Regions from separate parts of the Pseudomonas sp. P4_D7 genome, predicted to be linked through region 1. Evidence: predicted binding sites of a transcription regulator. Region 1 holds the regulator's gene; the other holds the start of a gene.
What was found. Region 1 encodes sigma-54, which starts transcription at its own class of promoters, with help from an activator protein. Its sites were predicted from a motif close to ANTGGCATNNANNTTGCTNT; they were not measured.

Region 1 (16,066 bases):
TGATGGATACGGCGTTGGGTTGAAGCAGGGTAAAAGATCGCAGCCTGCGGCAGTTCCTGCAGGGAACGCATTCCAATGCAGGCGCTGCAGCAGGCTGCGATCTTTTGACTTTGGCTGTCAGCCGCCTTCGTCGAAGTAGTTGTTGATCAACGCCACCAGCGCATCCAGCGCTTCCTGTTCCTGATGCCCTTCGGTGCTCAGATAGATCTTGGTGCCCTTGCCAGCCGCTAGCATCATCATCGCCATGATGCTTTTGCCATCAACCGTGGTCTCTGGTGTACGGCCCACTCTGATCGTGCAATCCGGATACTGCCCGGCCACCCCGACAAACTTGGCCGATGCGCGGGCATGCAGGCCCAGCTTGTTGATGATTTCGATTTCCAGAGCAGGCATCGCGGTGTGAATCCTTTAAGTGAGGTCGCGGTGGCGAACCTGGACGTTCTTCAGGGTTTTCTGCAGGGCCTGACCCAGACGTTCGGTCAGGTAGACGGAGCGGTGATGCCCGCCGGTGCAGCCAATGGCAATGGTGACGTAAGCGCGGTTGCTCGCGGCGAAGCGCGGCAGCCACTTGTGCAGGTAGGTGAAGATGTCCTGAAACATTTCTTCGACCTCCGGCTGTGCCGCCAGGTATTCAGCCACCGGCGCATCGAGACCCGATTGCGCGCGCAGTTCCGGCTTCCAGTACGGATTGGGCAGGCAGCGCACATCGAACACCAGATCCGCATCCACCGGCATGCCGCGCTTGAAGCCGAAGGACTCGACCAGAAATGCGGTCCCCGGCTCCGGCTGGTTCAGCAGACGCAGCTTGATGGAGTCGCGCAACTGGTACAGGTTCAAATTGGTGGTGTTGATCTTCAGGTCCGCGAGGTCGGCAATCGGGCCGAGCAGGGCGGTTTCATCCTGGATCGCCTCGGCCAGTGAGCGGTTGGCGTTGCTCAGCGGGTGACGACGGCGGGTTTCGGAGAAACGCTTGAGCAGGGTTTCTTCGTCGGCGTCCAGATACAGGACGTCGCACTGGATGTGTTTGGCCCGGACATCTTCAAGCAGTTCGGGAAAGCGTGTCAGGTGGCTCGGCAGGTTGCGCGCATCGATGGACACGGCTACCAGCGGCTGCGCCAGTTCCGTGTGAATCAGCGCGCGTTCGGCCAGTTCCGGCAGCAAGCCTGCGGGCAGGTTGTCGATGCAGTAATAGCCGTTGTCCTCAAGGACATCCAGAGCCGTACTTTTACCCGAGCCGGAACGGCCACTGACGATGATCAAGCGCATGATTAGTGCCCGTTCTGCTCGTCCAGGACAACCTGATACAACGCTTCATTGCTTGGAGCGCTGCGCAGTTTTTCACGCACTTCCTTGCGATCGAGCATGCTGGCGATCTGGCGCAGCAGCTCCAGGTGCGCATCGGTGGCAGCCTCCGGGACCAGCAAAACAAACAGCAGGTCAACCGGTGCGCCGTCAATGGCGTCGAAATCAATCGGAGCATCAAGGTGCATCAGCGCACTGATCGGTGCTGTGCAACCCTTGAGGCGGCAATGGGGAATGGCGATGCCGTTACCAAAACCGGTGGAACCGAGTTTTTCACGGGCAATCAGTGCCTCGTAGACATCTTGCATCTCCAGATCCGCCACTTCGCGGGCGATCAGGTTGGCAATTTGTTCGAGGGCTTTCTTTTTACTGCCGCCCGGCACGTTCACGAGGGAACGGCCGGGGGTCAGGATACTTTCAAGTCGGATCATGGGGTGGGGGGTTATCGACCGGTAGCGCCCTGGAGCAGGCTCTGGGTCTTTTCCTTATGCTTTTTGAGTTGTTTATCCAGCTTGTCGGTCAAGGCGTCGATCGCCGCGTACATATCGGTATGTTCCGCGTTGGCGACCACTTCGCTGCCGGGTATATGCAAGGTGGCTTCGATTTTCTGCTTCAGCTTTTCGACGCACATCGTGACTTGCACGTTGGTGATCTTGTCGAAATGGCGCTCCAGTCGTTGGAGTTTTTCCTCGATGTAGGAACGCAGAGGTTGGGTCACTTCCAGTTGGTGTCCACTGATGTTGACTTGCATACAGCTTCTCCTTCGTTGCCAGTGCATAAAGCGGCAGGCTGGATAGCCTGCCACTGGAACGCTGTAACGTGGCTTACATCAACCGCTTGCGTTCGCTCGAAGGCGCGATCCCGAGGGATTCGCGGTACTTGGCGACGGTGCGGCGAGCCACCTGAATGCCTTGTGCCTCCAGTAAACCAGCGATCTTGCTGTCACTCAACGGCTTTTTCTGATTTTCCGCGGCAACCAGTTTTTTGATGATCGCGCGGATCGCCGTGGACGAGCATTCGCCGCCTTCGGAGGTGCTGACGTGGCTGGAGAAAAAGTATTTCAGTTCATAAATACCGCGCGGGGTATGCATGAATTTCTGTGTGGTCACCCGGGAAATGGTCGATTCGTGCATGCCGACCGCTTCAGCGATGTCGTGCAGAACCAACGGTTTCATGGCCTCGTCGCCGTACTCCAGAAAACCGCGCTGATGCTCGACGATCTGGGTGGCTACTTTCATCAGGGTTTCGTTGCGGCTCTGCAGGCTCTTGATGAACCAGCGGGCTTCCTGCAACTGATTGCGCATGAAGGTGTTGTCGGCGCTGGTGTCGGCACGGCGGACGAAACCGGCGTACTGGGCGTTGACGCGCAGACGCGGCACCGATTCCTGATTCAGCTCGACCAGCCAGCGCTCGTTGTCCTTGCGCACGATGACGTCAGGGACAACGTATTCGGCTTCAGTGGATTCGATTTGCGAGCCAGGGCGCGGATTGAGGCTTTGCACCAGTTCGATGACCTGGCGCAGCTCGTCTTCCTTGAGCTTCATGCGGCGCATCAACTGGCTGTAATCGCGGCTGCCGAGCAGGTCGATGTAATCGCTGACCAAACGTTTCGCTTCAGCCAGCCAAGGCGTCTTGGCGGGTAGCTGACGCAATTGCAGCAGCAGGCATTCACTAAGGTTGCGCGCGCCGATACCAGCAGGTTCGAATTGCTGAATGCGGTGCAGGACGGCTTCGATTTCATCGAGTTCGATGTCGAGTTCCGGATCGAACGCCTCGAGGATTTCTTCGAGGGTTTCGTCCAGGTAGCCCTGATTGTTGATGCAATCGATCAGGGTGACGGCGATCAGGCGATCGGTGTCGGACATCGGTGCCAGGTTCAGTTGCCACAGCAGGTGGCTTTGCAGGCTCTCGCCGGCGGACGTGCGGGTGGTGAAGTCCCATTCGTCGTCATCGCTGCTGGGCAGGCTGCTGGCGCTGGTCTGATAGACGTCTTCCCAGGCGGTATCGACCGGCAGTTCGTTGGGGATACGCTCGCTCCAGTCACCTTCCTCCAGGTTGTCCACCGTCGGCGCGGTTTCCTGATACGAGGGTTCCTGGATCTCGGTGTTGGGCTTCTGTTCGGCGTTGTCGGCCATAGGGTCGGAATTGTCGAAGTCTTCGCCTTCTTCCTGGCGTTCGAGCATCGGATTGGATTCCAGAGCCTCCTGGATTTCCTGTTGCAGATCCAGGGTCGACAATTGGAGCAGGCGGATGGCCTGTTGCAGCTGCGGTGTCATCGTCAGCTGCTGGCCCATTCTCAAGACTAGCGATGGTTTCATGGCAGGGGCTTAACACCTTATTCGCCGGCGCTATGCGCCATCCACTACAGGGCGCCGGGGCGCCAAACTTAAGCAAATTATATGCCTGAAACTGAAGTGTTTGCCTAGAGCGCTGTAACAATTAAAGCGTATTAATTCCTGCTTGAATCGATACAGCGCCCGGGCGGCGCACCGGGCACTGTTACGCTTACAAGCGGAACTCGTGGCCCAGATACACTTCCTTGACCAGATCGTTGGCCAGGATGGTTTCTGCATCGCCTTCGGCGATCAGTTGACCATCGTTGACGATGTAAGCGGTTTCGCAGATGTCCAGCGTCTCACGGACGTTGTGGTCGGTGATCAATACACCGATGCCCTTGGCCTTGAGGTGGTGGATGATCTGCTTGATGTCGCCGACCGAGATCGGATCGACACCGGCGAACGGTTCGTCGAGCAGAATGAATTTTGGTGCCGTTGCCAATGCACGAGCGATTTCCACCCGGCGACGTTCACCACCGGACAGGCTCATGCCAAGGTTGTCGCGGATGTGGCTGATGTGGAATTCCTGCAGCAGGCTTTCCAGCTCCTTGCGACGGCCGGCCTTGTCGAGCTCCTGACGGGTCTCGAGGATGGCCATGATGTTGTCGGCCACCGACAGTTTTCGGAAGATCGACGCTTCTTGCGGCAGATAGCCGATACCGGCCTTGGCGCGACCGTGCATCGGCTGGTGGCTGACGTCCAGATCGTCGATCAGCACGCGACCCTGATCGGCCTGTACCAGGCCGACGATCATGTAGAAGCACGTGGTCTTGCCGGCACCGTTCGGGCCGAGCAGGCCGACGATCTGGCCGCTGTCGATCGACAGGCTGACGTCACGCACGACCTGGCGGCTTTTATAGGCCTTGGCCAGGTGCTGAGCTTTCAGAGTTGCCATTACTGGGTTTTCTCGTCGGTTTTCTTCTTCGGCTGGATCACCATGTCGATGCGCGGACGCGTTTCGGTGACCTTGCTGCCGGTAGCGCGACCAGCGCTGGCCAGTTTCTTCACGGTGTCGTAGACGATTTTCTCGCCCTGAGTGACGTTGCCGTCTTTGTCGACGACCTTGGCCTTGTCGATCAGCACGACGCGGTTTTGCTGGGCATGGTATTGAATCGTCACGCCGTAGCCTTGAACCGGTTTGGTGTCCCCCTGGGTTTGCAACTGCTCGAAATAAGCCAGGTTGCCCACGGAGGTCACCACGTCGATATCTCCATTCGGCGCGCGAGTCATGGTGACGGTGTTGCCTTTAACGATCATCGAACCTTGGGTGATGATCACATCACCTTTATAGGTGGCGATGCCGTTCTTGTCGTCCAGTTGGGCGTCGTCGGCCTGAATGCGGATAGGTTGCTGCTGATCGTTCGGCAGAGCCCAGGCGCTCACGCTTCCCAGTGCTGCGCCCAGACTGAGCAAAATAGGGAGGGTTTTAACGAGCCTCATACTGTCCTCTTACGTTCGATAGCAGGTGTATCCTGCTTTCCTTCAGGTACGCTTTCATTCCAACGCCAGTCGATACACCGCCAGCGCCGTCGATTCTAACGGGTTGCTCGGTCTGCGCATATTCCTGCTGCGGGAACACGGTCATGCGAGTGGACGTGATCAGGATGTCACGCTTCTTTTCATCGGTGCGCGCAACGCGTACCGAGTCGATCAGTTCGACTTCGGTGCCGCCTGAGTTCACTTCACCGCGCTCACTGGTAACGTGCCACGGAAATTCTGTTCCGCGATACATGTTCAGGTCGGGTTTGGTCACGAGCGTGACGTCGGTTGCCTTCACGTGCTCGGCTTTTTCGGACGTCATCTCATACTGCACCTTGCCATCCGGCAGGTATTGCAGGGTATGCGTGTTGGTTGCATACCAGTCGATAGGCGTTTCAACCGAGGTGACCGGTGGTTTGTCGAGAAAGCGTTCCGGGCTGATATTCCAATAGCCGACCGCTGCGAAAATCGCAGCGATGCAGCCGAACAGCAGGAAGTTACGAAATTTTTTGCTGAACATGGTTTGGCTCACAGGTACGCGGCGTTGGCCGCATCGAGGCGGCCCTGGGCGCGCAGGATCAATTCGCAGAATTCGCGGGCGGCGCCTTCGCCACCACGGGCGCGGGTAACGCCATGGGCGTGTTCGCGGACGAAATCGGCAGCGTTGGCCACGGCCATGCCCAAGCCTACCCGGCGAATCACCGGCAGGTCGGGCAGATCGTCACCGAGGTAGGCGACTTCTTCATAGCTTAGGCCCAGTTGCGCAAGCAGGCCGTCGAGCACGACCAGTTTGTCTTCACGGCCCTGAAACAGGTGGGGAATCCCCAGGTTTTTCGCTCGACGTTCAACGACGGGTGTCTTGCGGCCGCTGATGATAGCGGTCTGCACGCCGGCGTTCATCAGCATTTTGATGCCTTGACCGTCGAGGGTGTTGAAGGTCTTGAACTCGCTGCCGTCTTCAAGGAAGTACAGGCGCCCGTCGGTGAGGACGCCGTCGACGTCGAAAACCGCCAGTTTGATCGCTTTGCCGCGTTGCAGCAGATCGTTGCTCATTACATGACTCCTGCGCGCAGCAGGTCGGAGAGGTTGAAGGCGCCGACCGGGCGATCTTCCTCGTCTACGACTACCAATGCGTTGATTCGGTGATCTTCCATGATTTTCAGGGCTTCGGCGGCCAGCATTTCCGGGCGGGCAGTCTTGCCGTGGGCCGTCATTACCTGGTCGATGGTGGCGCTGCGGATGTCGATGCTGCGATCCAGCGTGCGGCGCAAGTCGCCGTCGGTGAAGATCCCGGCGAGTTTACCGTCGGTTTCAAGGATGACGGTCATGCCCAGACCTTTACGGGTCATTTCCATCAGTGCGTCCTTGAGCAGCGTGCCGCGTTGGACTTGCGGCAACTCTTGTCCGGCGTGCATGACGTTTTCCACTTTCAGCAGCAGGCGACGGCCGAGGGCGCCACCCGGGTGCGAGAAAGCGAAATCTTCGGCGGTGAAGCCGCGTGCTTCCAGCAGTGCCACGGCCAGCGCATCGCCCATGACCAGTGCTGCGGTCGTCGACGAGGTCGGTGCCAGGTTCAGCGGGCAGGCTTCATGCTCGACATGAACATTGAGATTGACCTCGGCAGCCTTGGCCAGCGGCGATTGCGGGTTGCCGGTGACGCTGATCAGCTGGATGCCCAGACGTTTGATCAACGGCAGCAGGGTTACGATTTCATTGGTCGAGCCGGAGTTCGACAGGGCCAGAATCACATCGTCACGAGTGATCATGCCCATGTCGCCATGACTGGCTTCGGCCGGGTGGACAAAAAAGGCCGGGGTGCCGGTGCTGGCCAGGGTGGCTGCAATCTTGTTGCCGATGTGCCCGGACTTGCCCATGCCAACCACGACTACACGGCCTTTACTGGCCAGAATCATCTCGCAAGCGCGTACGAAATCGGCGTCGATATGGGGCAACAAGCCTTGTACGGCTTCCACTTCGAGTTGGATGGTGCGTTGTGCCGATTGAATCAGGTCGCTGGATTGGCTCATGTCAGAAATCGTATAGCCCGATGAAAAGGCGGCGATTATAGCGGTTATGTTGCAAAGCCTCACGCAAGTTCGTCGTGCTTTGTCATTACTCGTTACCAAAACCCGGGAAAAGAGCCTGCGCACCTGTCATATCGCCGAACACAGGCTGGTACAAGCCTTGGGCGCGTAGCCTTTGCAGTGATATAGTTCGCCGCCAGTTCGGCCTGCCCGGGATGTACGTACTTTTTAAGTAAAGACAGGCGTCCGAGTGAGAGGCTGCATCGCAAGGAGTTTAGATGAGTGCCGATAACGCCTACGCGGTCGAGCTGAAGGGAGTCTCCTTCAAGCGCGGTGCGCGCAGCATTTTCAATAACGTCGATATTCGCATCCCGCGCGGCAAGGTCACCGGCATCATGGGACCTTCCGGGTGTGGCAAGACCACGCTGCTGCGATTGATGGGGGCACAACTGCGCCCTGCCAGCGGCGAAGTCTGGGTCAACGGCCAGAACCTGCCTGCGCTTTCGCGCAGCGATCTGTTCGATGCGCGAAAGCACATGGGTGTGCTGTTTCAAAGCGGCGCACTGTTCACCGATCTCGATGTTTTCGAGAACGTGGCTTTCCCCCTGCGTGTTCATACCGATTTGCCGGAAGAAATGATCCGCGACATCGTCCTGCTCAAATTGCAGGCGGTCGGTCTGCGCGGTGCCATCGAGCTGATGCCGGACGAACTGTCCGGTGGCATGAAGCGCCGCGTCGCACTGGCGCGAGCGATTGCGCTCGATCCGCAGATCCTCATGTACGACGAACCGTTCGTCGGGCAGGACCCGATCGCCATGGGCGTGCTGGTCCGTCTGATTCGCCTGCTCAACGACGCGCTGGGGATCACCAGTATCGTGGTGTCCCACGATCTGGCCGAAACCGCGAGCATTGCCGACTACATCTATGTCGTCGGTGATGGTCAGGTGCTGGGGCAGGGTACGCCGGACGAGTTGATGAACTCGGACGAGCCGCGTATCCGTCAGTTCATGACCGGCGATCCCGATGGCCCGGTGCCGTACCATTTTCCAGCGACGGATTACCGCGCAGATCTTCTGGGGAAGCGCTGATGCGCAGAATTTCATTAATAGAACGCGTACGCCGGTTCGGCGAGGCGGCGATCGATGCCGTCGCGGTGTTCGGTCGTGCGACGCTGTTTCTGTTTCACGCGTTGTTGGGTCGCGGTGGCATCAGTGGTGGCTTCGGCCTGCTGGTCAAGCAACTGCATTCGGTCGGCGTAATGTCGCTGGTGATCATTGTTGTTTCCGGGATCTTCATCGGCATGGTGCTGGCGCTGCAGGGTTTCAGCATTCTGTCGAGCTACGGTTCGGAGCAGGCGGTGGGGCAGATGGTTGCGCTGACCCTGCTGCGTGAACTCGGCCCGGTGGTGACGGCGCTGTTGTTCGCCGGTCGTGCCGGTTCGGCACTGACCGCCGAGATCGGCAACATGAAGTCCACCGAACAGCTGTCCAGCCTGGAAATGATCGGTGTCGATCCGCTCAAGTACATCATTGCCCCGCGCCTGTGGGCCGGCTTCATTTCCCTGCCGGTGCTGGCGATGATTTTCAGCGTGGTAGGCATCTGGGGCGGTTCGTGGGTGGCTGTCGACTGGCTGGGTGTGTATGAAGGCTCTTATTGGGCGAACATGCAGAACAGCGTGAATTTCACCAGTGATGTGCTCAATGGCGTGATCAAAAGTATTGTTTTCGCCTTTGTAGTGACCTGGATTGCCGTATTCCAAGGCTATGACTGTGAGCCCACTTCCGAGGGCATCAGTCGTGCTACCACCAAGACCGTGGTGTTTGCCTCGCTGGCAGTGCTCGGCCTGGACTTTATTCTGACCGCTTTGATGTTTGGAGATTTCTGATGCAAAACCGCACCCTGGAAATCGGTGTCGGCCTGTTCCTGCTGGCAGGGATCCTGGCCTTGTTGCTGCTTGCTTTGCGGGTCAGTGGTCTGTCTCCGACGTCGACCACCGACACCTATAAACTTTATGCCTACTTTGACAATATCGCCGGTTTGACGGTCAGAGCCAAAGTGACCATGGCCGGTGTGACCATCGGCAAGGTCACGGCGATCGATCTGGATCGCGACAGCTTCACCGGTCGGGTCACCCTGCAAGTGGATAAAAAGGTCGACAATCTTCCGACCGACTCCACAGCGTCTATCCTGACCGCTGGTCTGCTGGGCGAGAAGTACATCGGTATCAGCGTTGGCGGAGAAGACAAGCCGCTGAAGGATGGTGGAACCATCCACGACACGCAGTCGTCACTGGTACTGGAAGACCTTATCGGTAAATTCCTGCTCAATACCGTTAGCAAAGACGCCAAATGAGGAGCTTTTGAATGATCTCTATCTTGCGACGCAGCCTGTTGGTGCTGTTGGCGGCCTTGCCGTTGATGGGTAACGCCGTGGCTGCTGCGACTTCGGCACATGATCTGGTGCAGGACACCACCACCCGGTTGCTGGCCGACCTGGCTGCCAACAAAGAGAAATACAAGCAGGACCCGACGGATTTCTACACGGCGCTCAACAACATCGTCGGGCCAGTGGTGGATGCCGAAGGCATTTCCAAGAGCATCATGACGGTCAAGTACTCGCGCAAGGCCACGCCGGCGCAGATGCAGACCTTCCAGGAAAACTTCAAGAAAGGCCTGTTCCAGTTCTACGGCAACGCTCTGCTTGAGTACAACAACCAGGGCATCACCGTTGACCCTGCCAAGGACGAATCGGGCGATCGCACCAGCGTAAACATGACCGTCAAGGGCAGCAGCGGCGCAATCTATCCTGTGCAGTACACGCTGGAGAAGATCAACGGCGAGTGGAAACTGCGCAACGTGATCATCAACGGCATCAACATCGGCAAACTGTTCCGCGATCAGTTCGCCGACGCGATGCAGCGCAATGGCAACGATCTGGACAAGACCATCAATGGTTGGGCCGGGGAAGTGGCCAAGGCCAAAGAAGCCACCGAAAAGAACCCCGCGCAATGAATGAGGCCGCAGTTCGTATGAGTGATGTCGACGAGCTTCTGCTTAGCGGAGTGCTGGACTATCGCACCGGCGCTGACCTGCGCAAGCAAGGCCAGGCGCTGATCAAGTCCAGCAAGGCCTCTTCGCTGGTGATCGATTGCTCGGCGGTGAAGAAGTCCAGCAGCGTCGGTTTATCGTTGCTGCTGTGCTTCATGCGCGATGCGAATGCGGCCGGCAAGGCTGTCAGCATCCGTGCGATGCCCGAAGACATGCGCGAAATTGCTCAGGTCAGTGAACTGACCGAACTGTTGGCGCACCCCTGAACCCACATCTATAAAGAAGCCCCCCGTCAGAGTCCTGCCATGCGGGGTTCGCAGGCGCGGGGCTTTTTTGTATGATGTCCGACCCGTGCGCACAGGGCGCCGATTGAGGTTGAGCATGCAGGCCGTAGAAGTGAAGAGCTTCCTTGAAGGAAAGCTGCCCGGAACGTTGGTAGAAGTTGAGGGCGAAGGCTGCAATTTCCTGCTGAACGTGATTAGCGATGAACTGGCGGCGTTGAGCCCGGTGAAGCGTCAGCAGCAGGTCTATGCCCATTTGAACCCATGGATCATCGATGGCAGCATCCATGCGGTCACTATGAAATTTTTCAGCAGCGCGGCCTGGGCCGAGCGCACCTGAGCCTAAGGGCGTCGAGATTCTTATGGATAAATTGATTATTACCGGTGGCGCTCGTCTTGATGGCGAGATCCGCATTTCCGGCGCAAAAAACTCCGCCCTGCCGATCCTGGCCGCCACCCTGCTGTGCGATGGCCCGGTGACCGTTGGCAACCTGCCGCACTTGCACGACATCACCACCATGATCGAGCTGTTCGGTCGCATGGGCATCGAGCCGGTGATCGACGAAAAACTCAGCGTCGAAATCGACCCGCGCACCATCAAGACCCTGATCGCGCCGTACGAACTGGTGAAAACCATGCGTGCGTCGATCCTGGTACTGGGCCCGATGGTTGCCCGTTTCGGTGAAGCCGAAGTGGCACTGCCTGGCGGTTGCGCTATCGGTTCGCGTCCGGTTGACCTGCACATCCGTGGCCTCGAAGCCATGGGCGCGGTGATCGACGTTGAAGGCGGCTACATCAAGGCCAAGGCGCCTGAAGGTGGCCTGCGCGGTGCGCACTTCTTCTTCGATACCGTCAGCGTGACCGGTACCGAGAACATCATGATGGCCGCTGCTCTGGCCAAGGGCCGCAGCGTGTTGCAGAACGCCGCCCGTGAACCAGAAGTGGTTGACCTGGCGAACTTCCTCAACGCCATGGGTGCCAAGGTGTCCGGCGCTGGTACTGACACCATCACTATTGATGGCGTCGAGCGTCTGGGTTCGGCTTTCTATAAGGTCATGCCTGACCGTATCGAAACCGGCACCTATCTGGTCGCCGCTGCCGTGACCGGCGGTCGCGTCAAGGTCAAGGACACTGATCCGACCATCCTCGAAGCCGTTCTGGAAAAACTCCGTGAAGCCGGCGCAGAAATCACCTGCGGTGAAGACTGGATCGAGCTGAACATGCACGGCAAGCGTCCGAAAGCCGTCAACGTGCGCACCGCGCCGTACCCGGCGTTCCCGACTGACATGCAAGCGCAGTTCATCTCGCTCAACGCCATTGCCGAAGGCACCGGTGCCGTGATCGAGACGATCTTCGAAAACCGTTTCATGCACGTGTACGAACTGCACCGCATGGGCGCAAAGATCCAGGTCGAAGGCAACACCGCCATCGTCACCGGTACTGAAGTTCTGAAAGGCGCGCCAGTCATGGCGACCGACCTGCGTGCTTCGGCCAGCCTGGTAATCTCGGCACTGGTTGCCGAAGGCGATACTTTGATCGACCGCATCTACCACATCGACCGTGGTTACGAGTGCATCGAAGAAAAACTGCAGATGCTGGGCGCCAAGATCCGTCGCGTTCCGGGCTGATTGCTGCATTGGGACACAGGGACGTGTCCACTGATTTTAAGAGTCGAGCCGGTTTCCGGCTCGATGTGTGTCCGGCGCCGATTGCGACCGGACATGAGTACCTTGATAAGGACTGACGTTTCCCATGTTGACCATCGCACTGTCCAAGGGCCGCATCCTTGACGACACCCTGCCGCTTCTTGCCGAAGCGGGCATCGTGCCGACCGAGAATCCGGACAAGAGCCGCAAGCTGATCATTCCCACGACCCAGGACGACGTTCGTCTGCTGATCGTGCGCGCCACCGATGTGCCGACCTATGTCGAGCATGGCGCGGCCGACCTTGGCGTTGCCGGCAAAGACGTGTTGATGGAATACACCGGCCAGGGCCTCTACGAGCCACTGGATCTGCAGATCGCCCAGTGCAAGCTGATGACCGCCGGCAAGATCGGCGCGCCGGAGCCAAAAGGCCGTCTGCGCGTGGCGACCAAATTCGTCAATGTGGCCAAGCGTTACTACGCCGAGCAGGGCCGTCAGGTCGACATCATCAAGCTGTACGGCTCGATGGAGCTGGCGCCACTGATCGGTCTCGCTGACAAGATCATCGACGTGGTCGACACCGGCAACACCCTGCGCGCCAACGGCCTGGAACCTCAGGAACTGATCGCCACGATCAGCTCGCGCCTGGTGGTCAACAAGGCTTCGATGAAAATGCAACACGCCCGAATCCAGGCGTTGATCGATACCCTGCGCAACGCAGTGGAATCGCGACACCGCGGCTGATTCACCTGCGCGACGTTAAGTCGCGCCCGTCTATCCGCCTCATAGCCAGAATCTCAGGTGCCCAAGCGGAAACGACTGCTAAGTTAGGGCGCCTGAGTTTTTGCCATTCCTATGAGGCTCTCGCTATGACCGCACCGACTGCAATTCGCCGACTCAACGCTGCTGACCCGGATTTCGCGCATCATCTGGATCATCTGCTGAGCTGGGAAAGTGTGTCTGACGACTCGGTCAATCAGCGCGTGCTGGACATCATCAAGGCTGTGCGCGAACGCGGTGACGCGGCGCTGGTCGAGTTCACCCAGAAGTTTGATGGCCTTGAAGTCGCTTCGATGGCTGAGCTGATCCTGCCGCGTGAGCGTCTGGAACTGGCTTTGACCCGCATCACCGTGCCCCAGCGCGAAGCCCTGGAAAAAGCCGCGGCCCGTGTGCGCAGCTATCACGAAAAACAGAAGCAGGATTCCTGGAGCTACACCGAAGCTGACGGCACCGTGCTGGGCCAGAAGGTCACGCCGCTGGATCGCGCAGGCCTGTATGTGCCGGGTGGCAAGGCGTCGTACCCGTCGTCGGTGCTGATGAACGCGATTCCGGCCAAGGTCGCCGGCGTGACCGAAGTGGTCATGGTCGTGCCGACCCCGCGCGGTGAAATCAACGAACTGGTGCTGGCGGCCGCATGCATTGCGGGTGTCGACCGGGTGTTCACCATCGGTGGCGCACAAGCGGTTGCTGCTTTGGCCTATGGCACCGAAAGCGTGCCGCAGGTTGACAAGGTTGTTGGCCCGGGCAACATCTATGTCGCCACTGCCAAGCGCCACGTGTTCGGTCAGGTCGGCATCGACATGATCGCCGGCCCTTCGGAGATCCTCGTGGTGTGCGACGGCCAGACCGATCCGGACTGGATCGCCATGGACCTGTTCTCGCAAGCCGAGCACGACGAAGACGCCCAGGCGATTCTGGTCAGCCCGGATGCCGAGTTCCTCGACAAGGTCGCCGCCAGCATCAACAAACTGCTGCCGACCATGGACCGCGCGACCATCATCGAAACCTCGATCAATGGCCGTGGTGCATTGATTCACGTGAAGGACATGGCCCAAGCCATCGAAGTCGCCAATCGCATTGCCCCTGAGCACCTGGAATTGTCGGTCGCCGATCCGCAAGCCTGGCTGCCGCAGATCCGCCACGCCGGTGCGATCTTCATGGGCCGTCACACCTCCGAAGCCCTGGGCGATTACTGCGCAGGCCCGAACCACGTGCTGCCAACCTCGGGCACCGCGCGGTTCTCCTCGCCGCTGGGCGTGTACGACTTCCAGAAGCGTTCGTCGATCATCTTCTGCTCCGAGGCCGGTGCTTCCGAGCTGGGTAAAACGGCGTCGGTATTGGCCCGTGGCGAGTCGCTGAGCGCCCACGCGCGCAGTGCTGAATACCGCATCAAAGACGAAGACTTTCTACAAGGGCAGGGGAACTGAGCGATGAGTAAATTCTGGAGCCCGTTCGTCAAGGATCTGGTGCCGTACGTACCGGGCGAACAGCCGAAGCTGACCAAACTGGTCAAGCTCAACACCAACGAAAACCCGTACGGCCCGTCGCCAAAAGCCTTGGCAGCGATGCAGGTCGAACTGAATGACAACCTGCGTCTGTACCCGGACCCGAACAGCGACCTGCTGAAAACCGCCGTCGCCCAGTATTACGGCGTGCAGAGCAATCAGGTGTTCCTTGGCAACGGTTCGGACGAAGTGCTCGCGCACATTTTCCACGGATTGCTGCAACACGATCAGCCGCTGTTGTTCCCGGACATCAGCTACAGCTTCTATCCGGTTTACTGCGGTTTGTACGGCATCGAGTTTGATGCGGTGCCGCTGGACGCGCAGTTCCAGATCGATCCGGCCGACTACGCCAAGCCGAATGGCGGGATCATCTTCCCTAACCCGAACGCGCCAACCGGCTGCCTGCTGGCGCTGGACGCGGTTGAGCAGATCCTCAAGGCCAGCCCGGATTCGGTAGTGGTTGTGGATGAGGCGTACATCGACTTCGGCGGCGAGACGGCGATCAGTCTGGTGGACCGTTATCCGAACCTGCTGGTGACGCAGACCCTGTCCAAGTCGCGCTCTTTGGCGGGTTTGCGCGTTGGTCTGGCGGTCGGCCATCCCGATCTCATCGAGGCGCTGGAGCGGATCAAGAACAGCTTCAACTCCTATCCGCTGGATCGTCTGGCGATTGTCGGGGCGGCAGCGGCGTTTGAAGATCGTGAGCACTTCGACAAGACCTGCCGTCTGGTCATCGAGAGCCGTGAGTGGGTGATTGCACAGTTGCAGGCCAAGGGGTTTGAAGTGCTGCCGTCGGCGGCTAACTTCATTTTTGCCCGGCATCCGCAGCATGATGCGGCGGGGCTGGCGGCCAAGCTGCGTGAGCAGGGCGTGATCGTGCGGCACTTCAAGCAGGCGCGGATTGCGCAGTTCCTGCGGATTTCGATTGGCACGCCGGAGCAGAATCAGGCGTTGATCGACGGGCTTGGCGACCTATAAAAGCAAAAGCCCCTCACCCTAGCCCTCCCGAAACGTCGGACCGCCCAGAGGGAGAGGGGATTGATTGGGGGATATTGCAGAGCAACGCCGACGTGAAAGTGCTGTACCGAATCCATAATCGACTCGGATTTTCAGGTCGATGTACTTCGCAAGACAACTCGGTCGGCCCCCTCTCCCAAAGGGAGAGGGGGCTGATTGGGGGATATTGCAGAGTTTCGCCGACGTGAAAGTGCTGTACCGAATCCATAATCGACTCGGTTTTTCAGGTCGATGTACTTCGCAAGACAACGCGGTCGGCTCCCTCTCCCTCCGGGAGAGGGCTGGGGTGAGGGTCTGCTCTTATTCGTGATGCGCTTCGCCAAGGAAGGTCAGTGAGCTAAACAAGCCGCGACTGTTCACATCCGCACTGTCCTTCACCGGCACTTCAACCTGCGCCGCAATCACATTCAACCCTTCATTCCTCACCAATACCTGCGCCCGACCATCCTTGTCAGTCTCGGTGCTCAACGTGTTCGGCGCATTGCGATAGTCGCCAATCAACTTCACACCCGCCGCCGGTTTGCCATCGAGCAACACCCGCACCGACAATGACTTGCCCGGCCCGACCGTCAGCGGATCAACCTCCGGCACAATCAGCAACTTGATCTGATCAAGCTTGGGCAACTTCGCTCCCGGCTGATAAATCGCCAG
Region 2 (16,066 bases), on a different contig from region 1:
TACCGTATTCAGAACCCGCACTATCAAATCGACGATCTGGCGGCTGCCGTGGACATCGACCCGGCGTTGCGCCAGAGCGCCCGTGCCGATGCGCAGTCCGCTCGTCACCAGTGTCGAGCGGTGATCGCCGGGAACGCGATGGCGATTGACGATGATCCCGCAGTGACCCAGTGCCGCCTCCGCGATAGCGCCCGTGATGTCGCCACGCAAGCGAACCAGTACCGTATGGTTTTCACTGCAGCCGCCAACCACTTCGTAATCCTGTGCCTGGAAGGCGCGGGCCATTTCATCCGCAGTACTGCGGATCTGCGCCATGCAGACGTCGAATTCTGCCGACATGGCGTAACCCAGCGCGGCAGCCTTCGCAGCGATCATGTTGGCAGCGAGCGCACCCTGCATTCGCGGGTAAACGGCTTCATCCAGCAGGCGACTGAAGGTGGTTCTCAAGCCGGGAATCTTGGTGTTCGCATCAGCACCGCTGAGGATCACGCCACCCCGAGGCCCGGCGAGTTGCTTGTGCGTGCAGGTGACGGTGACATGTGCGGCGTCGATCGGACCTGGATGCCGACCGGTGGCCACAAGCCCGGCGATATGCGAAATGTCGGCGAGCAGGATGGCCCCGGCTTCATCGGCAATTTCGCGAAACCGCGTGAAGTCGACTACGCGTGAATAGGCGGTGGCGCCGCAGAGGATGACGCGTGGGCGATGGGCGAGCGCCAGCAGGCGCACTTTGTCGTAATCAATAAGACCGTCGGATGTCGTGCCGTACTGGATCGCCTTGTAGTAGGCGCCCGAAAACGCCGCGAGGCTGCCATGGGTGAGATGACCACCGTGCTCCACCGCCATACCCAACAGGGTATCGCCAGGCTCCATCAAGGCCGTAAGGACTTGGTATATGGCGTTCGACGCTGAGTGTGGTTGCACGTTGGCGTATTGCGCGCCGAACAGTTGCCGCGCTCGGCGGATGGCCAGCGACTCGACCAGTTCGACGTTCTCGCACCCTGCACTGTGGCGCTTGCCGGACATGCCCTCTGCCGTCACGTTGACCAGCACGGAAGCGCAGGCCGCCAAGGTTCGCGGCTGAACTGCGCAGGAGGAGGAAACCAGTGAAAGCGTGTGCTGTTGACGCGTGATTTCCGCGTCGAGAATGGCCGCCAGTTCGGCATCTTCTGCGCGAAGATCCGTCAGGCCACGACGCAACATGTCAGCCTGGTTCTTGAGCGGTTCAGTAATGACTGCCATTGCTTGATTCCTTCCCTGGTTTTGCGAGATTTGCGCATGTCCTTGCTTGCCGGATCTGTACAGGCGAATCCGTGTTTTGACCGCTGTGCGCGCAAAACTAAACCCTGTACAGGCCCACCCGTTTTTTCGTTCTTTCACTCTTGAGAATGCGACGCCGGATTGACGCATCATAAATTTTTCAGTGAGGAACGCCACAGAATTAATCAAAAAAATGAACATTCTTCAAAGAAAATGATTCTTTTTGTAGTCGCGTCGGGTGTAAAACAGGCATTGCCCGGAGCCGATTTTCAGGCCATGGGTGGAAGTCGAAAGGAACTGACGAGTCATTACCGAGGCTGAAATGACCCCGCACGTTGGCGGAAGCAGCCTGTGAAAGCTGACTTTTTATACCGAACCCAAGGAGGGAGAATGCTATGATCCTGCGCGGCACTGACAGGGATATAACTGCAATTTCCTACCTCACTTGTGTATGTCCGGAATGATCATTCGGGACGTGACATTGATTGCAGTTAAAAATGGATGATAAGCATGTGATGCACAGAAGAGAAAGATCGGAGAATCTGAAGAACAACATCAAATACCTGATAAAGAGTCGCGGGGAGACGCAGTTGTCCTTGTGTCACTCCAGTGGTTTGACGCGTACCACCATCTACAACATCCTTGAAGGCAAAGTGGTCAATGTACAGCAGTCCACTGTACGCAAGATTTCTGATTTTTTCGGCGTGTCTTACGAGGAAATAGAAACGATTGATTTTGAAGAGAAGGAAATAATCGAAAGCAGTATTTCGCCGCAGGGAAACATGAATCCGGCGGCGGTTCCGGTGATTAAAGAAAGTCTGCTGCTGCAAAGTCTGGATAAGAGAATTGGTGAGTTGGCGACGATTTATCCATTGACTTACTATTTTGGCGCTTCTTTTAATCTGATTGGTGTGCTGCTGGAAAACGAAATCAGCGGTCTGCATGAACCCGGTGAGCTGTTGATCGTACAGAAAGGAGCATCGACCAGCGACAGGGAAAAACTGGTGTATGACAAAATCACAGCGAAGTTATCTATAAGCCATGAAGGCAACTTTGATGCGGATCGTGTATGCGTGATCGGAGATGTAATCGAGGAACGATTTAATGGATTGCAGTGTTGAAATGGAAAACAGCAAGTACAAATTGCTGGGGTTCGAAAATGGAAAAAGCCTGGCCGTTATCATGGTCATTGCGACAGGCAAGATAATTAAAATAAAACTGAGTGAAGTGTTGAATAGTGAGATTATGGATAATCTGAATAAAATCGAAGTGAAAAACCTCTACAAGAAGTTCTACTCCCAGGGTGGGGCGCTGACGGCATACGAAATCAATGATCGTCATGAAAGTTCGTGGATGATCTACATCATTCTGAACCTGATGCTGTTCACGCTTTATATTTTCACCAGCATTGCGGCGACCAAGCCGATCTACCTGGATTACTTTGACATTGTCGTGACCCCGGGAACCTTTCTTTACCCGCTGACCTTTCTGATCGTTGACTTGTTGAACGAGACCTTTGGTCTGCGGCTGGCGCGCCGGGCAATTCTCTTTGCGTTCATCAGCAATGCGGCGATTATCATTCTATTGGCGATCACCACCCATTTGCCGGGGTTGCCGGGGTGGAAGCTCGATGGACCTTACAATGACGTGATCAGTCAATTGTCTTCTGTTCTGGTAGCGTCTTCGATATCGTTTCTGGTGTCCGAAAACATAAACTCGTATCTGTTGTGCAAGATCAAGGAACTGACCAACTCCAGATTCCTGTTCTTGCGAGTATTCTTGAGTACATTGTTTGCAGTAATCATCGACAGCTTTCTGTTCTGTTACATCGCATTCTATGGAACGATGGAGAACAGTGCGATCTTGAGCATGATCTATGTGCAGATCGCGATCAAAGTGGGTTTTGCTTTCTTTAATATCATGCCCGCTTATGGGGCGCGGTCGCTGTTCAAGAAGTATCTGACGGGAAGCCAGGTTTGATCGAATAGCAGAAGCGCTCGCTTGGACTGTCCCAGGCGAGCGTTTTTTTGTGTCTTATTTTAGTTTGAGTTTCAATTTCAAACTGTTGGTTACCTGATCTTTGTTCTCCAGGAACTCGTTGAGGCCTTTCGCGCGAAGATTGCACGCGTCACAGTCGCCGCATCCGCTTCCAGCTATACCGTTGTAGCAGGTCAGCGTCTGATGACGAATCAGGTCCAGTTGATTGTGGTAATCAGCCAGTGCCCAGGTTTCGGCTTTGTTCAGCCACATCAGTGGCGTTTCCAGACGTAACTTGTAATCCATGCCCAGTTCAAGCGCGTTGTTCAACGCCTTGACGAACTCATCGCGGCAATCCGGGTAACCCGAGAAGTCGGTTTCGCAAACACCGGTAATGACTGTTCGGGCTTGAACCTGATACGCATAGATAGACGCGAGGGTCAAAAACAGAATGTTTCTTCCCGGTACGAAAGTGCTCGGCAGACTTTCTCCGGAACTGTTGACGGTCGGCACGGGAATGTTGTCGCGGGTCAGGCTGCTGATCGCCAGCTCATTCAGCAGAGAGACATCCATTACCTTGTGAACGGTCACGCCAAGCTGTTTGCAAAGTTGCTGCGCAACTTCAATTTCCGCGTGGTGACGCTGACCATAATCAAAGGTGATGCAGTGGACTTCATCATAGTGGGTCAGTGCATGGATCAGGCAGGTCGTAGAGTCCTGGCCACCACTGAAAACGATAACTGCCTTGTTGCTCATAAGTTTGCTTCCTGCATTAAACGGGTAAATTTAAAGGTCGCAATGGTAACTCGAAATGACGCTCGATATAAGTGCGCTGGAAGTTGCGCCCGCAGGCCGCAGGTCGCTTTGCAGCTAATCGCGGTATCCTGTGCACTCTGATTACGGACGCTTTTCCATGCTGGTGATTTCCAACAACGTGCATCTTCCCGACGCCGAGATCGAACTGACCGCCATCCGCGCACAAGGTGCCGGTGGGCAGAACGTCAACAAGGTTTCCAGTGCGGTGCACCTGCGCTTCGACATTCCGGCCTCGTCCTTGCCCGAGTTCTACAAGGAGCGACTACTGGCGTTGCGCGACAGTCGTATTACCAGCGACGGCGTGTTGATCATCAAGGCCCAGCAATACCGCACGCAGGAGGCCAACCGTGCCGATGCGCTTGAGCGTCTGGTCGAGCTGATCCTCAGCGCCACCAAAGTCGAAAAGAAACGCCGCCCGACCAAGCCGACCCTCGGTTCGAAGAAGCGCCGGCTCGAATCGAAAACCAAGCGCGGCAGCATCAAGGCCGGGCGCGGCAAAGTGGACTTCTAGTCTTCGCGGTACTTGGCCGTGTGCTTGTACAGATAGACGCTCAAGGCCAATCCGCTCAATGCAGCGAGAGCGGCGAACAGGAAGATCGAAGCAAAGCCGAAGCCTGCCGCAATCGCCCCGGCCAATGGCCCGGTGATCCCCAGCGACAAATCAATGAACAGTGAATAAGCACCGACCGCTGCGCCACGGCTTGAAGCCGGCACCAGATTCACTGCCTCCACACCCAGCGCCGGGAACACCAGCGAGAAACCAAACCCGCTCAGCGCCGCACCGGCCAGCGCCCAATGTGCGTCCGGTGCCAGCCACAACAGCAGCAGGCCCAGTGTCTCCACCGACAGGCAGGCAATCGCCACGCGAAAGCCGCCGAGGCGGTTGATCAGATTGCCGAACAGCAGGCGCGCACCGATGAAGCTGGCACCGAACAGGCTCAGGCACAGCACGGCGTTGTCCCAATGCTGTGTGGCGTAATACAGGGTGATGAAAGTGGCGATGGTGCCGAAGCCGATCGAGCCCAGCGCCAGGCCGCAACCGTGGGGAAACACTTTACCGAGCACATGCATGAACGGCAGGCGTTCACCCGCCACAATCGGCGCGGCGGTTTTCGGCCAGGCCAACGCCAGACCAAGAATCGCCAGCAAAATGATGCTGACGCCCATGCTCCACAATCCCAACTGGCCGACCAGCCACACGCCGAACGGTGCGCCAACTGCCAGTGCGCCATAACTGGCGATGCCGTTCCAGGAAATCACTTTGGCGGTGTTTGCCGCGCCAACCCGGCCAATGCCCCAGCCGATCGAACCAGAACCGACAAGGCTTTCAGCGCTGCCCAGCACCAGGCGACCGATCAACAGACTGATCAAACTGAGCATCGGCAGGTTCGGTGTCCACGCCGAAATCAACATGAACACACCGCTCAAGCCGCACCCGGCCAGGCCAATCATCACAGCGCGTTTGCTGCCCTGGTTGTCGATGATCTTGCCGGCATACGGACGGCTGAGCAGGGTCGCGAGGTACTGCACGCTGATCACCAGACCGGCAATCACCGCGCCAAAGCCCAGATCGCTGTGCACATAGCCCGGCAGCACCGCGAGCGGAATGCCGATGTTCAGGTAACCGATAAAGGTGAAGAGGACGATGGAAACGACTTGCAGCGTGACCGCCAGGGGGCGCTGGGGCTCGGACATAGAGGGCGACATGGGTAACGATCCACGGGAACGGCAGATTAGATAGGCTGCTTATGATACCGGCGTAGAGGCTTCTGGGGCGGGAAAAGTAAAACTATTTGCCGGGAGGCCGCTTCAGGGTTTGGCCGGGGCAACCAGTTGTGTGGTGACCAGCGCCGCGAGGGCATTTTCTTCGCTGCCGAAGCGGGCGAGCAGGGCGGCCTGTTTCTCGGGAGAGAGGCGGTTCCAGATCTCGATCATTTTCTCGGTGGTGCCGATCAGGACGGCAGCTTGGCTTTCGGAGAATTCGTCGGTCATGGCAGGCTCGGGGTTCAGGCAGTGTGGAAAGCGCATGTTAGCGCTTTCCACACGGTCTGTACGACGGGGTCTTACTCTTCGTTGTCGGCCGGGCGGCTCTCAACGGCTTCTTTCTGCTCGGGCTGTTGGGCTCCGGCTTGCTGCGTGGTCGTCTGCTCAGGTACGTGCAGGCTTGGGAAGGGGAGATTAGGAATCTCGTGCATGGTTGCGCTCCTCGCTAAGTCTGTTGATAGATCTGGTAGATCCGCGCTTCTTGAAAGCCTGCGCAGGATACAGCAGGAAAAATGACAAGTGTATCAGTCAACTAAAATGCTGGCTGATACACCGCTATCGCGAGCAGGCTCACTCCTACAGGGTATTGCGGTGTTTAGACTATTTGCAGACGCTGGCGATGGCTTCTGCCAGCAAGGCGAGGCGCGTAGCGTCGATGCCGGCGACGTTCGCCCGGCCCGAGTTGACCATGTACACGCTGTGATGCTCACGCAGTTGTTTCACTTGCTCCGGCGACAGTCCGGTGTAAGAGAACATCCCGCGTTGTACGCCAATGTGTGCAAAACGCTCGCGCAGGCCATGCGGCTCCAGCGCTTCAACCAGGCCGCTGCGCAACTGCGCGATACGCAAACGCATGGCTTCCACTTCATCGGCCCAGCGGGCTTTCAGCTCGGGATCGGCGAGGATGGTCGCGACCACCGCAGCACCATGATCTGGCGGTGTCGACCACAAATTGCGGGCGATGTTGGCCAGTTGGCTGCGGATGTCGATGAGCTTGTCGGCGGTTTTCGCGCAGACGATCAGCGCACCGGTGCGGTCGCGGTACAGACCGAAGTTCTTCGAGCAGGAGCTGGTAATCAGCAGCTCAGGCACCTCGGCCGCGAACAAGCGGGTCGACCACGCATCCTGCTCCAGACCGTCGCCAAAGCCCTGGTAGGCAAAGTCGATCAGCGGCAGCAGATTGCGGCTGCGCACCACATCGAGCACGCGCTGCCAGTCGTCATGGCTCAAGTCAAAACCGGTCGGGTTGTGGCAGCACGCGTGCAGCAGCACCACATCACCTTTCGGTACTTCGTTGAGCACCGCGAGCATGGCGTCGACGTCGAGGCGGTTGTCACTGCCCACGTACGGGTAGTGACTGACCTTGACCCCGGCCGTGGCGAAAATGGTTTCGTGGATCGGCCAGGTCGGGTTGCTCAGCCACACGCCCTTGCCCGGCAGGCACTGGGCGATGAAGTCGGCAGCCAGGCGCAGGGCGCCAGTACCGCCCGGCGTCTGGGTGGCGCCGGCACGTTGTGCGGCGATCAGCTTCGAGTCGGCACCGAGCACCAACTGATTGATGACTTTGCCGAACAGCGGGTTGCCGTGGCCGCCGATGTAGGTTTTGGTGTCCTGGCTTTCGACCAGCCGCGCTTCGGCGATTTTCACCGCCTCCGGGATTGGCGTCAGGCCTTGAGCGTCCTTGTAGACGCCAACGCCCAGGTCGAATTTGCGCGGGTTGGTGTCCTGCGCATACGCCTCCATCAAACCGAGGATCGGGTCGCCGGGTACCCGGCCGATGGCGTCGAAGTGCATTACTTGCGTCCTTCTGCGGTCTTGGCCACTTCGTCAGTGCGCGCAGCCATGATGAAGTCGTTGCGGTGCAGGCCTTTGATCGAATGGCTCCACCAGGTCACGGTGACTTTGCCCCATTCGGTCAGCAGGCCCGGGTGATGACCTTCGGCCTCGGAAATCTCGCCGACAGCGTTGGTGAACGCCAGGGCGTGCTTGAAATTCTTGAACAGGAAAACTTTCTCCAGCTGCATGATGCTGTCGCGGACTTCTATGTTCCAGTCAGGGATCTGCTTGATCAGGATCGGCAGTTCTTCGTCGCTGACTTGTGGCGCATCGGCGCGGCAGGCTTCGCAGTGGGCTTGGTTCAAAGTGGACATGGTGTATTCCTGAATCGAGTGTGTTTTTTTTATTAAAACGTTTGAGCCGTGAATGCCGTCACGCTAAACCAAAGTGGCGGCGACGGACAGGCTCAATTGTCAGCAAAAGTCGCGGTTCACGCGGCTTTCGGTTTCGGCGGAAACTTCGGTGCGTGCAGACCCAGCTGCATGCCTTGGCGAACCATGGCCATGATGTCTTCATGGGCCACGTCGAACAGACGCTTGAGGTTCGGCAGGACAAAGTACAGCGGTTGCAGGATGTCGATGCGATACGGCGTGCGCATGGCTTCGAGCGGATCGAACGCCTGATGCTCAGGTTCGTCCGACAGCGAATAAACGGTTTCTTTTGGTGAAGACAGGATGCCGCCACCGTAAATGCGTTTGCCTTGCGGGGTGTCGACCAGGCCGAACTCGATGGTCATCCAGTACAGGCGCGCCAGATAAACACGTTCTTCCTTGGTCGCCTGCAAACCAAGTTTGCCGTAGGTGTGGGTGAATTCGGCGAACCACGGGTTGGTCAGCAGCGGGCAGTGACCAAAGATCTCGTGGAAAATGTCCGGCTCTTGCAGGTAGTCCAGCTCTTCGCGGGTACGAATGAACGTAGCCACCGGAAATTGCTTGCTGGCCAGCAGTTCAAAAAAGGTCTGGAAGGGGATCAGTGCCGGCACGCGGGCGACCTGCCAACCGGTGGTCTCGCCAAGCACTTTGTTGATTTCGCCGAGTTGCGGAATGCGGTCGTGGGGCAGACCGAGTTTTTCGATACCGTCCAGATACTCCTGGCAGGCACGCCCTTCAATCACTTTCAGTTGGCGAGTGATCAGCGTATTCCACACCGCATGTTCTTCGGCGGGGTAGTCGATAAAACCTTGCGCATCGGGCTCGCGGGCCACGTATTGCGTCTGCTTCATACTGCTCTCCTGCTAGGGGAATTCGTTCTTGTTATGTCCAGCGATGGATTCAGAATTACCTGAGAGCGGGTTGATGTGCAGCAGGTTGAAGTGCCTCCACGTAGGAAGTTTCTCTGTAAATCGTAAAATTATCGTTACGCTTTGACGGATATCTCGCATTTGCGGTGATTCACGGGTTTGAAAAGGCCGGTGGCTGTCACATAATCTTGACAACTATCTGCGTGCCTCGACAGAAAAGTCTGGCGCGGTCCCCCTGTAGGAGTGAGCCTGCTCGCGATAGCGGTGCATCAGTCAGCATCAATATCAATTGACCCAAAGCCATCGCGAGCAGGCTCACTCCTACAGGTTTCTCATCGTTTATTCGGACGATTTTTATGCGCATCAAAGTCCACTGCCAGAACCGCATCGGCATCCTGCGCGACATTCTCAACCTGCTGGTTGCCTACGGGATCAACGTCGCGCGCGGTGAGGTCGGCGGTGAGCATGGCAACGCGATCTATCTGCATTGCCCGAACCTGATCAACATCCAGTTCCAGGCGTTGCGGCCGAAATTCGAGGCGATCGCCGGGGTGTTTGGCGTCAAGCGGGTTGGGCTGATGCCCAGCGAACGTCGGCACATGGAGTTGAATGCGCTGCTCGGCGCGCTGGAGTTTCCGGTGCTGTCGATCGACATGGGCGGCTCGATCGTGGCGGCCAACCGCGCGGCGGCGCAGTTGCTCGGCGTGCGCGTCGATGAAGTGCCGGGGATTCCGCTGTCGCGTTACGCCGAGGATTTCGATTTGCCAGAGCTGGTGCGCGCCAACAAATCGCGAATCAACGGCATGCGGGTCAAGGTCAAGGGCGACATCTTTCTGGCCGACATCGCGCCGCTGCAATCGGAGCACGACGACAGTGAGGCCATGGCCGGTGCGGTGCTGACCTTGCATCGCGCTGACCGCGTTGGCGAGCGTATCTATAACGTGCGCAAGCAGGAACTGCGTGGTTTCGACAGCATCTTCCAGAGCTCGAAAGTGATGGCCGCCGTGGTGCGCGAAGCACGGCGTATGGCGCCGCTCGACGCTCCGCTATTAATTGAGGGCGAAACCGGTACCGGCAAGGAATTGCTTGCGCGCGCCTGTCACCTCGCCAGTCCGCGTGGGCAGTCGCCGTTGATGGCGCTCAACTGCGCAGGCCTGCCGGAGTCGATGGCCGAGACTGAGTTGTTCGGTTACGGCCCGGGCGCGTTCGAAGGTGCACGCGCCGAAGGCAAGCTCGGGCTGCTGGAATTGACGGCGGGCGGCACGCTGTTTCTTGACGGTGTCGGTGAGATGAGCCCGCGTCTTCAAGTGAAGTTGCTGCGCTTTTTGCAGGACGGTTGCTTCCGCCGGGTCGGCAGTGATGAAGAGGTTTACCTGGATGTGCGGGTCATCTGTGCGACGCAGGTCGACTTGTCGGAGTTGTGCGCGCGCGGAGAGTTTCGCCAGGATTTGTACCACCGCTTGAACGTGCTCTCCCTGCACATCCCGCCGTTGCGCGAATGCCTCGACGGGTTGACGCCGCTGGTCGAGCACTTCCTCGATCAGGCCAGTCGGCAGATCGGTTGCACACTGCCGAAACTGGCGCCGGCGGCGATGGATCGCCTCAGTCATTACCACTGGCCGGGCAACGTGCGGCAACTGGAGAACGTTTTGTTTCAGGCAGTTTCGCTGTGCGATGGCGGCACGGTGAAGGCCGAACATATTCGTCTGCCGGATTACGGCGTGCGTCAGCCGCTTGGCGATTTCTCGCTGGAAGGCGGGTTGGACGAGATTGTCGGGCGATTCGAAAAAGCGGTGCTGGAGCGGTTGTATTCCGAGCATCCGAGCAGTCGGCAATTGGGTAAGCGGCTGGGGGTTTCGCACACCACCATTGCCAATAAACTGCGCGAGTATGAAGTCGGTAAAACCGATTCATAGCTCAAGCATGATCGTTCCCACGCGGAGCGTGGGAACGATCATCTTTTGATCCTTTGCCGCCAAGCGGCATAACACCGCCGGTTTTTCGACTTCGATACATTTCAAATTTCCCCTCGCTATCCCCCAAGTCCTTTGTTTACCGGGCCTTTGCCCGCCAGAAAAAAGTTGGTCTGCAAATTGCTTATGGCTCAGCAGTACAGCGGTGGGCGGCAAACGTCCGGCATGCAGAGGAAAGAGTGTGGACAAGTACCTTTATGTGGCAATGACCGGCGCCAGCCAGAACGCACTGGCGCAGAAGGCTCATGCCAACAACCTGGCGAACATCTCCACCAACGGCTTTCAGCGCGACCTGGAGCAGGCGCGTTCGATGCCGGTGTTCGGTGACAGCTTTCCGGCGCGTGCGTTTGCCATGAGCGAACGGCCCGCCACCGACTTCACCCCGGGCTCGCTGGTGCAGACCGGTCGTGACCTCGACGTCGCCGTCACCGGCAATGGCTGGATCGCGGTGCAGAACCCGAACGGCGGCGAAAGCTACGTGCGCACCGGCAGCCTCAACGTCGACGCCCTCGGCGTATTGCGCGCCGGCAACGGTATGCCGGTGATGGGCAATGGCGGTCCGATCGCCGTGCCGCCCGAGCAGCAGATCGAAGTCGGTGAAGACGGCACCATCAGTATTCGTGCGATGGGCGAAGGCCCGCGTGTCATGGCGGAGGTCGACCGGATCAAGCTGGTCAACCCGGACATCAAGAACATGAACAAGGGCCTCGACGGCTCGATCTACACCAAGGACGGCCAGCCTGCGCCGGCTGATGCCAACGTCAAACTGGTGTCGGGTTTCCTAGAGTCGAGCAACGTCAACGCCGTTGAAGAGATGACCTCGGTGCTGGCCCTGGCCAAGCAGTTCGAGTTGCACGTCAAGATGATGAACACCGCCAAAGACGACGACCAGGCCATGGCTCGGGTCTTGCAGATCAGCTAATTATCAGAACGTCGCGCCGAAAAACAGGCGCACGAGGAGAATCGAATGCTTCCGGCTCTATGGGTTGCCAAAACCGGTCTGTCCGCCCAGGACACCAACCTGACCACCATTTCCAACAACCTGGCGAACGTGTCGACCACGGGTTTCAAACGTGACCGTGCCGAATTCCAGGACCTGCTCTATCAGATCAAGCGTCAGCCTGGTGCCCAGTCGACTCAGGACAGCGAACTGCCGTCGGGTCTGCAAGTGGGTACCGGTGTGCGTATCGTCGGCACCCAGAAAAACTTCACCGCCGGCAGCCTGCAAACCACCGAGCAGCCGCTGGACATGGCCATCGACGGTCGCGGTTTCTTCCAGATCCTGCAGCCGGACGGCACCACGTCCTACACCCGTGACGGTACCTTCCACCTCGATTCCAACGGCCAGATCGTCAACGCCAGCGGTTTCGCTCTGGAACCGGCCATCGTCATTCCGAACGATGCCCAGACCTTCACCGTCGGCCGTGACGGCACTGTGTCGGTAACCATCGCCGGCAACCCGGCAGCGCAAGTGATCGGCAACCTGCAAACCGCCGACTTCATCAACCCGGCCGGTCTGCAAGCGGTGGGCAACAACCTGTTCCTCGAAACCGCTGCATCGGGTGCCCCGCAAGTCGGCACGCCGGGCCTGAACGGTTTTGGCACCATGCTGCAGAACACCCTGGAAACGTCCAACGTCAGCACCGTTGAAGAGATGGTCAACATGATCACCACTCAGCGCGCTTACGAGATGAACTCCAAGGTGATCTCCACCGCCGACCAGATGCTCTCGTTCGTAACGCAGAATCTGTAATCAAGTCTATGAGGCGGCCATGAGGTCGCCTGCAACACCGTGAGGTAGGGTCATGAATCGCTTTGTATCTGTTCTGGCATTGAGTGGGGTCGTCTCGCTCGCGGGCTGCGTCGCTCCGACGCCCAAGCCCAATGACCCTTACTACGCCCCGGTGTTGCCGCGCACGCCGTTGCCGGCTGCCGCCAATAACGGCTCGATCTATCAGGCCGGCTTCGAGCAGAACCTGTACAGCGACCGCAAGGCCTTCCGGGTCGGTGACATCATCACCATCACCCTGAACGAGAAGACCCAGGCGAGCAAGAACGCCAACTCGCAAGTGGCCAAGAACAGCAAGACCGGTATCGGTCTGACCTCGTTGTTCGGCGGCAGCGGTACCACCAACAACCCGTTGGGCGGTAACGATCTGAGTCTGGACGTTGGCTACAGCGGCGACCGCGCCACCAAGGGCGACAGCAAGGCCGCGCAGGGCAACACCCTGACCGGTTCGGTCACCGTGACTGTGGCCGACGTCTTGCCCAACGGCATCATTGCTGTGCGCGGTGAGAAGTGGATGACCCTCAACACCGGTGATGAGCTGGTGCGGATTGCCGGTCTGGTGCGTGCCGATGACATCGCCACTGACAACACCGTGTCGTCGACTCGTGTCGCCGATGCGCGCATCACCTACTCGGGCACCGGCTCGTTTGCCGATGCGAGTCAGCCAGGCTGGTTCGACCGTTTCTTCCTCAGCCCGCTGTTCCCTTTCTAGGTGGCGACTTTGAATTTCAAGAGCCTCATGCTCGCTGCGGCGCTGATGTCCGCAGCCTTTGCTGCCCACGCCGAGCGGCTGAAAGATATCGCCAGCATTTCCGGCGTGCGTTCCAACCAGTTGATCGGTTACGGCCTGGTGGTCGGGCTTAACGGCACCGGTGACCAGACGACGCAAACCCCGTTCACCCTGCAGACCTTCAACAACATGCTCTCGCAGTTCGGCATCAAAGTGCCGCCGGGATCGGGCAACGTGCAGTTGAAAAACGTCGCGGCGGTGTCGGTGAGTGCCGATCTGCCGGCGTTTGCCAAACCGGGTCAGCAGGTCGACATCACCGTGTCCTCGATCGGTAACTCCAAGAGCCTGCGCGGCGGCACCTTGTTGCTGACCCCGCTCAAGGGTATCGACGGCAACGTTTACGCCATCGCTCAGGGCAACCTGGTGGTCGGCGGTTTTGATGCCGAAGGGCGTGACGGTTCGAAGATCACCGTCAACGTTCCGTCGGCCGGTCGTATCCCCGGCGGTGCGTCGGTAGAACGTTCGGTGCCGAGCGGTTTCAACCAGGGCAACAGCCTGACGCTGAACCTCAACCGTTCCGACTTCACCACGGCCAAACGTATCGTCGACAAGATCAACGACATGCTTGGCCCTGGCGTTGCGCAAGCCATCGACGGCGGTTCGATCCGTGTCACTGCGCCGCTCGATCCGAGCCAGCGCGTCGACTACCTGTCGATCCTGGAAAACCTCGAAGTCGATCCGGGTCAGGCGGTGGCGAAAGTCATTATCAACTCGCGTACCGGCACCATCGTCATCGGCCAGAACGTGAAAGTGTCGCCAGCCGCCGTGACCCACGGCAGCCTGACCGTGACCATCACTGAAGACCCGATCGTCAGCCAGCCCGGCCCTCTGTCCAATGGCCAGACCGCTGTTGTGCCGCGCTCGCGGGTGAATGCCGAGCAGGAAGCCAAACCGATGTTCAAGTTCGGCCCGGGCACCACCCTCGACGAAATCGTCCGTGCGGTGAACCAGGTCGGCGCGGCACCGGGTGACTTGATGGCGATCCTCGAAGCCTTGAAGCAGGCCGGCGCGTTGCAAGCCGACCTGATCGTGATCTGAGGCCGACCATCATGGATATGCGCAAGAGCGGTATGGTCAGCAGCAGCGATTCGGGTTCCTACTCGGACCTCAATCGTCTGAACCAACTCAAGGTCGGCGACAAGAACAGCGATGCGAACATGCGCAAAGTGGCGCAGGAGTTCGAATCGCTGTTCCTTGGCGAAATGCTCAAGTCGATGCGCTCGGCCACTGAAGCGCTGGGCCAGGACAATCCGCTCAACACGCCAGCGGCCAAGCAGTATCAGGAAATGTACGACCAGCAGTTGGCCGTTTCCATGTCTCGCGAGGGCGGTGGTATCGGTCTGGCTGACGTGCTGATGCGCCAGATGTCGAAGAACAAACCGATGGCGCCGGGCGAGGCTGCTGCCGCGTCCGCGGCCAAGCAGGAAGAAGCCAAGGCGAAAGCTGCTGCCGTGGCTACGCCGATTGCCGCCGGCACCGTTGCCACCAATGGCCCGCTGTCGCGGCTCAATGGCGAGCGTCCGCTGTGGGCCTCGCGTTCGGTGAATGCACCGAACACCGATATTTCCCACCGCAATGACATGGCGCTGATCAATCAGCGTCGGCTGGCCTTGCCGCCGAAACTGGCCGATCGTTTGCTCGCAGGTCTGGTGCCGTCGGCGACGCCGGCGGCCGCCAATCAATTGCCGCAGCGTGCGACAACCGCTGCCCCCACTGGCGCCGGCCCGTTGTACAACGGCGACTGGCTGGCCCGCGCCGAGACCGAGAAGGCCTCGGGCGGACAGATGCAGGTCTACGGTCGCGCCATGGCGCAGATTCCACTGGCGCCGGCGAAGAAAGCTTTCAGTTCCGCCGACGAATTCGTCAACACCATGCTGCCGATGGCCAAGGAAGCGGCCGACCGCATCGGCGTCGATCCGCGTTATCTGGTGGCACAGGCGGCGCTGGAAACCGGTTGGGGCAAGTCGGTCATGCGTGCCCAGGATGGCAGTAGCAGCCACAACCTGTTCGGCATCAAGGCGAGCAGCAACTGGAAGGGTGATTCGGCCCGGGCGATCACCAGCGAGTTTCGCAATGGCGAGATGGTCAAGGAGACGGCCGAGTTCCGTTCCTACGCCTCGTACAAGGACAGCTTCCACGATCTGGTGACTTTGCTGCAGAGCAATAATCGCTATCAAGATGTGCTGAAGTCTGCCGATAACCCAGAACAGTTTGTACGCGAGTTGCAGAAGGCCGGTTACGCCACCGACCCGAACTACGCAAGCAAGATTTCGCAGATTGCCAAGCAGATGAACAGTTTCCAAAACTACGCTGCGGCGGGTGTATCCACCACGCCTTTATAAGGCACAAGGTATAAGGTCTGAACCATGAGTTTGCTCAATATCGGGATGTCGGGACTGTCGGCCAGCCAGTCCTCTTTGGCTACGACAGGCAACAACATTGCCAACGTCGACACCGCCGGTTATTCACGTCAGCAAACCGTGCAGGGCACCAAATCCTCGCAGCAGTTCGGCACCGTGTTCATCGGTACGGGCACGACCCTGGCCGACGTGCGCCGGGTGTATAACTCGTACCTGGAAAGCCAGCTGCACACCGCTACTTCGCTCGACAGCGAATCGGCT

Region 2: a site for sigma-54 is predicted at 10,974-10,993, ahead of AC1DVF_RS26725 (flagellar basal body rod protein FlgF). Genes of this name have one in related genera too.

The regions. Positions count from the first base shown of each region.
Region 1 covers NZ_JBFUIR010000038.1:9,101-25,166, reverse strand. Annotated here, with positions in the region: gene AC1DVF_RS21455 (ZIP family metal transporter) at 1-23, shown strand, start outside; gene AC1DVF_RS21450 (HPr family phosphocarrier protein) at 118-393, opposite strand; gene rapZ (RNase adapter RapZ) at 409-1,266, opposite strand; gene ptsN (PTS IIA-like nitrogen regulatory protein PtsN) at 1,269-1,733, opposite strand; gene hpf (ribosome hibernation-promoting factor, HPF/YfiA family) at 1,745-2,053, opposite strand; gene AC1DVF_RS21430 (RNA polymerase factor sigma-54) at 2,127-3,620, opposite strand; gene lptB (LPS export ABC transporter ATP-binding protein) at 3,808-4,533, opposite strand; gene lptA (lipopolysaccharide transport periplasmic protein LptA) at 4,533-5,078, opposite strand; gene lptC (LPS export ABC transporter periplasmic protein LptC) at 5,065-5,637, opposite strand; gene AC1DVF_RS21410 (KdsC family phosphatase) at 5,646-6,170, opposite strand; gene AC1DVF_RS21405 (KpsF/GutQ family sugar-phosphate isomerase) at 6,170-7,144, opposite strand; gene AC1DVF_RS21400 (ATP-binding cassette domain-containing protein) at 7,420-8,229, shown strand; gene mlaE (lipid asymmetry maintenance ABC transporter permease subunit MlaE) at 8,229-9,026, shown strand; gene mlaD (outer membrane lipid asymmetry maintenance protein MlaD) at 9,026-9,493, shown strand; gene AC1DVF_RS21385 (MlaC/ttg2D family ABC transporter substrate-binding protein) at 9,505-10,152, shown strand; gene AC1DVF_RS21380 (STAS domain-containing protein) at 10,149-10,454, shown strand; gene AC1DVF_RS21375 (BolA family protein) at 10,570-10,809, shown strand; gene murA (UDP-N-acetylglucosamine 1-carboxyvinyltransferase) at 10,832-12,097, shown strand; gene hisG (ATP phosphoribosyltransferase) at 12,222-12,857, shown strand; gene hisD (histidinol dehydrogenase) at 12,983-14,320, shown strand; gene hisC (histidinol-phosphate transaminase) at 14,324-15,376, shown strand; gene AC1DVF_RS21350 (DUF4198 domain-containing protein) at 15,716-16,066, opposite strand, start outside.
Region 2 covers NZ_JBFUIR010000068.1:7,355-23,420, reverse strand. Annotated here, with positions in the region: gene AC1DVF_RS26785 (serine hydroxymethyltransferase) at 1-1,242, opposite strand, end outside; gene AC1DVF_RS26780 (helix-turn-helix transcriptional regulator) at 1,776-2,381, shown strand; gene AC1DVF_RS26775 (queuosine precursor transporter) at 2,365-3,240, shown strand; gene queC (7-cyano-7-deazaguanine synthase QueC) at 3,295-3,993, opposite strand; gene arfB (alternative ribosome rescue aminoacyl-tRNA hydrolase ArfB) at 4,151-4,564, shown strand; gene AC1DVF_RS26760 (MFS transporter) at 4,561-5,748, opposite strand; gene AC1DVF_RS26755 (hypothetical protein) at 5,863-6,045, opposite strand; gene AC1DVF_RS26750 (hypothetical protein) at 6,117-6,248, opposite strand; gene AC1DVF_RS26745 (amino acid aminotransferase) at 6,418-7,611, opposite strand; gene AC1DVF_RS26740 (4a-hydroxytetrahydrobiopterin dehydratase) at 7,611-7,967, opposite strand; gene phhA (phenylalanine 4-monooxygenase) at 8,084-8,875, opposite strand; gene AC1DVF_RS26730 (sigma-54-dependent transcriptional regulator) at 9,250-10,809, shown strand; gene AC1DVF_RS26725 (flagellar basal body rod protein FlgF) at 11,048-11,788, shown strand; gene flgG (flagellar basal-body rod protein FlgG) at 11,834-12,619, shown strand; gene flgH (flagellar basal body L-ring protein FlgH) at 12,672-13,367, shown strand; gene AC1DVF_RS26710 (flagellar basal body P-ring protein FlgI) at 13,395-14,483, shown strand; gene flgJ (flagellar assembly peptidoglycan hydrolase FlgJ) at 14,495-15,787, shown strand; gene flgK (flagellar hook-associated protein FlgK) at 15,812-16,066, shown strand, end outside.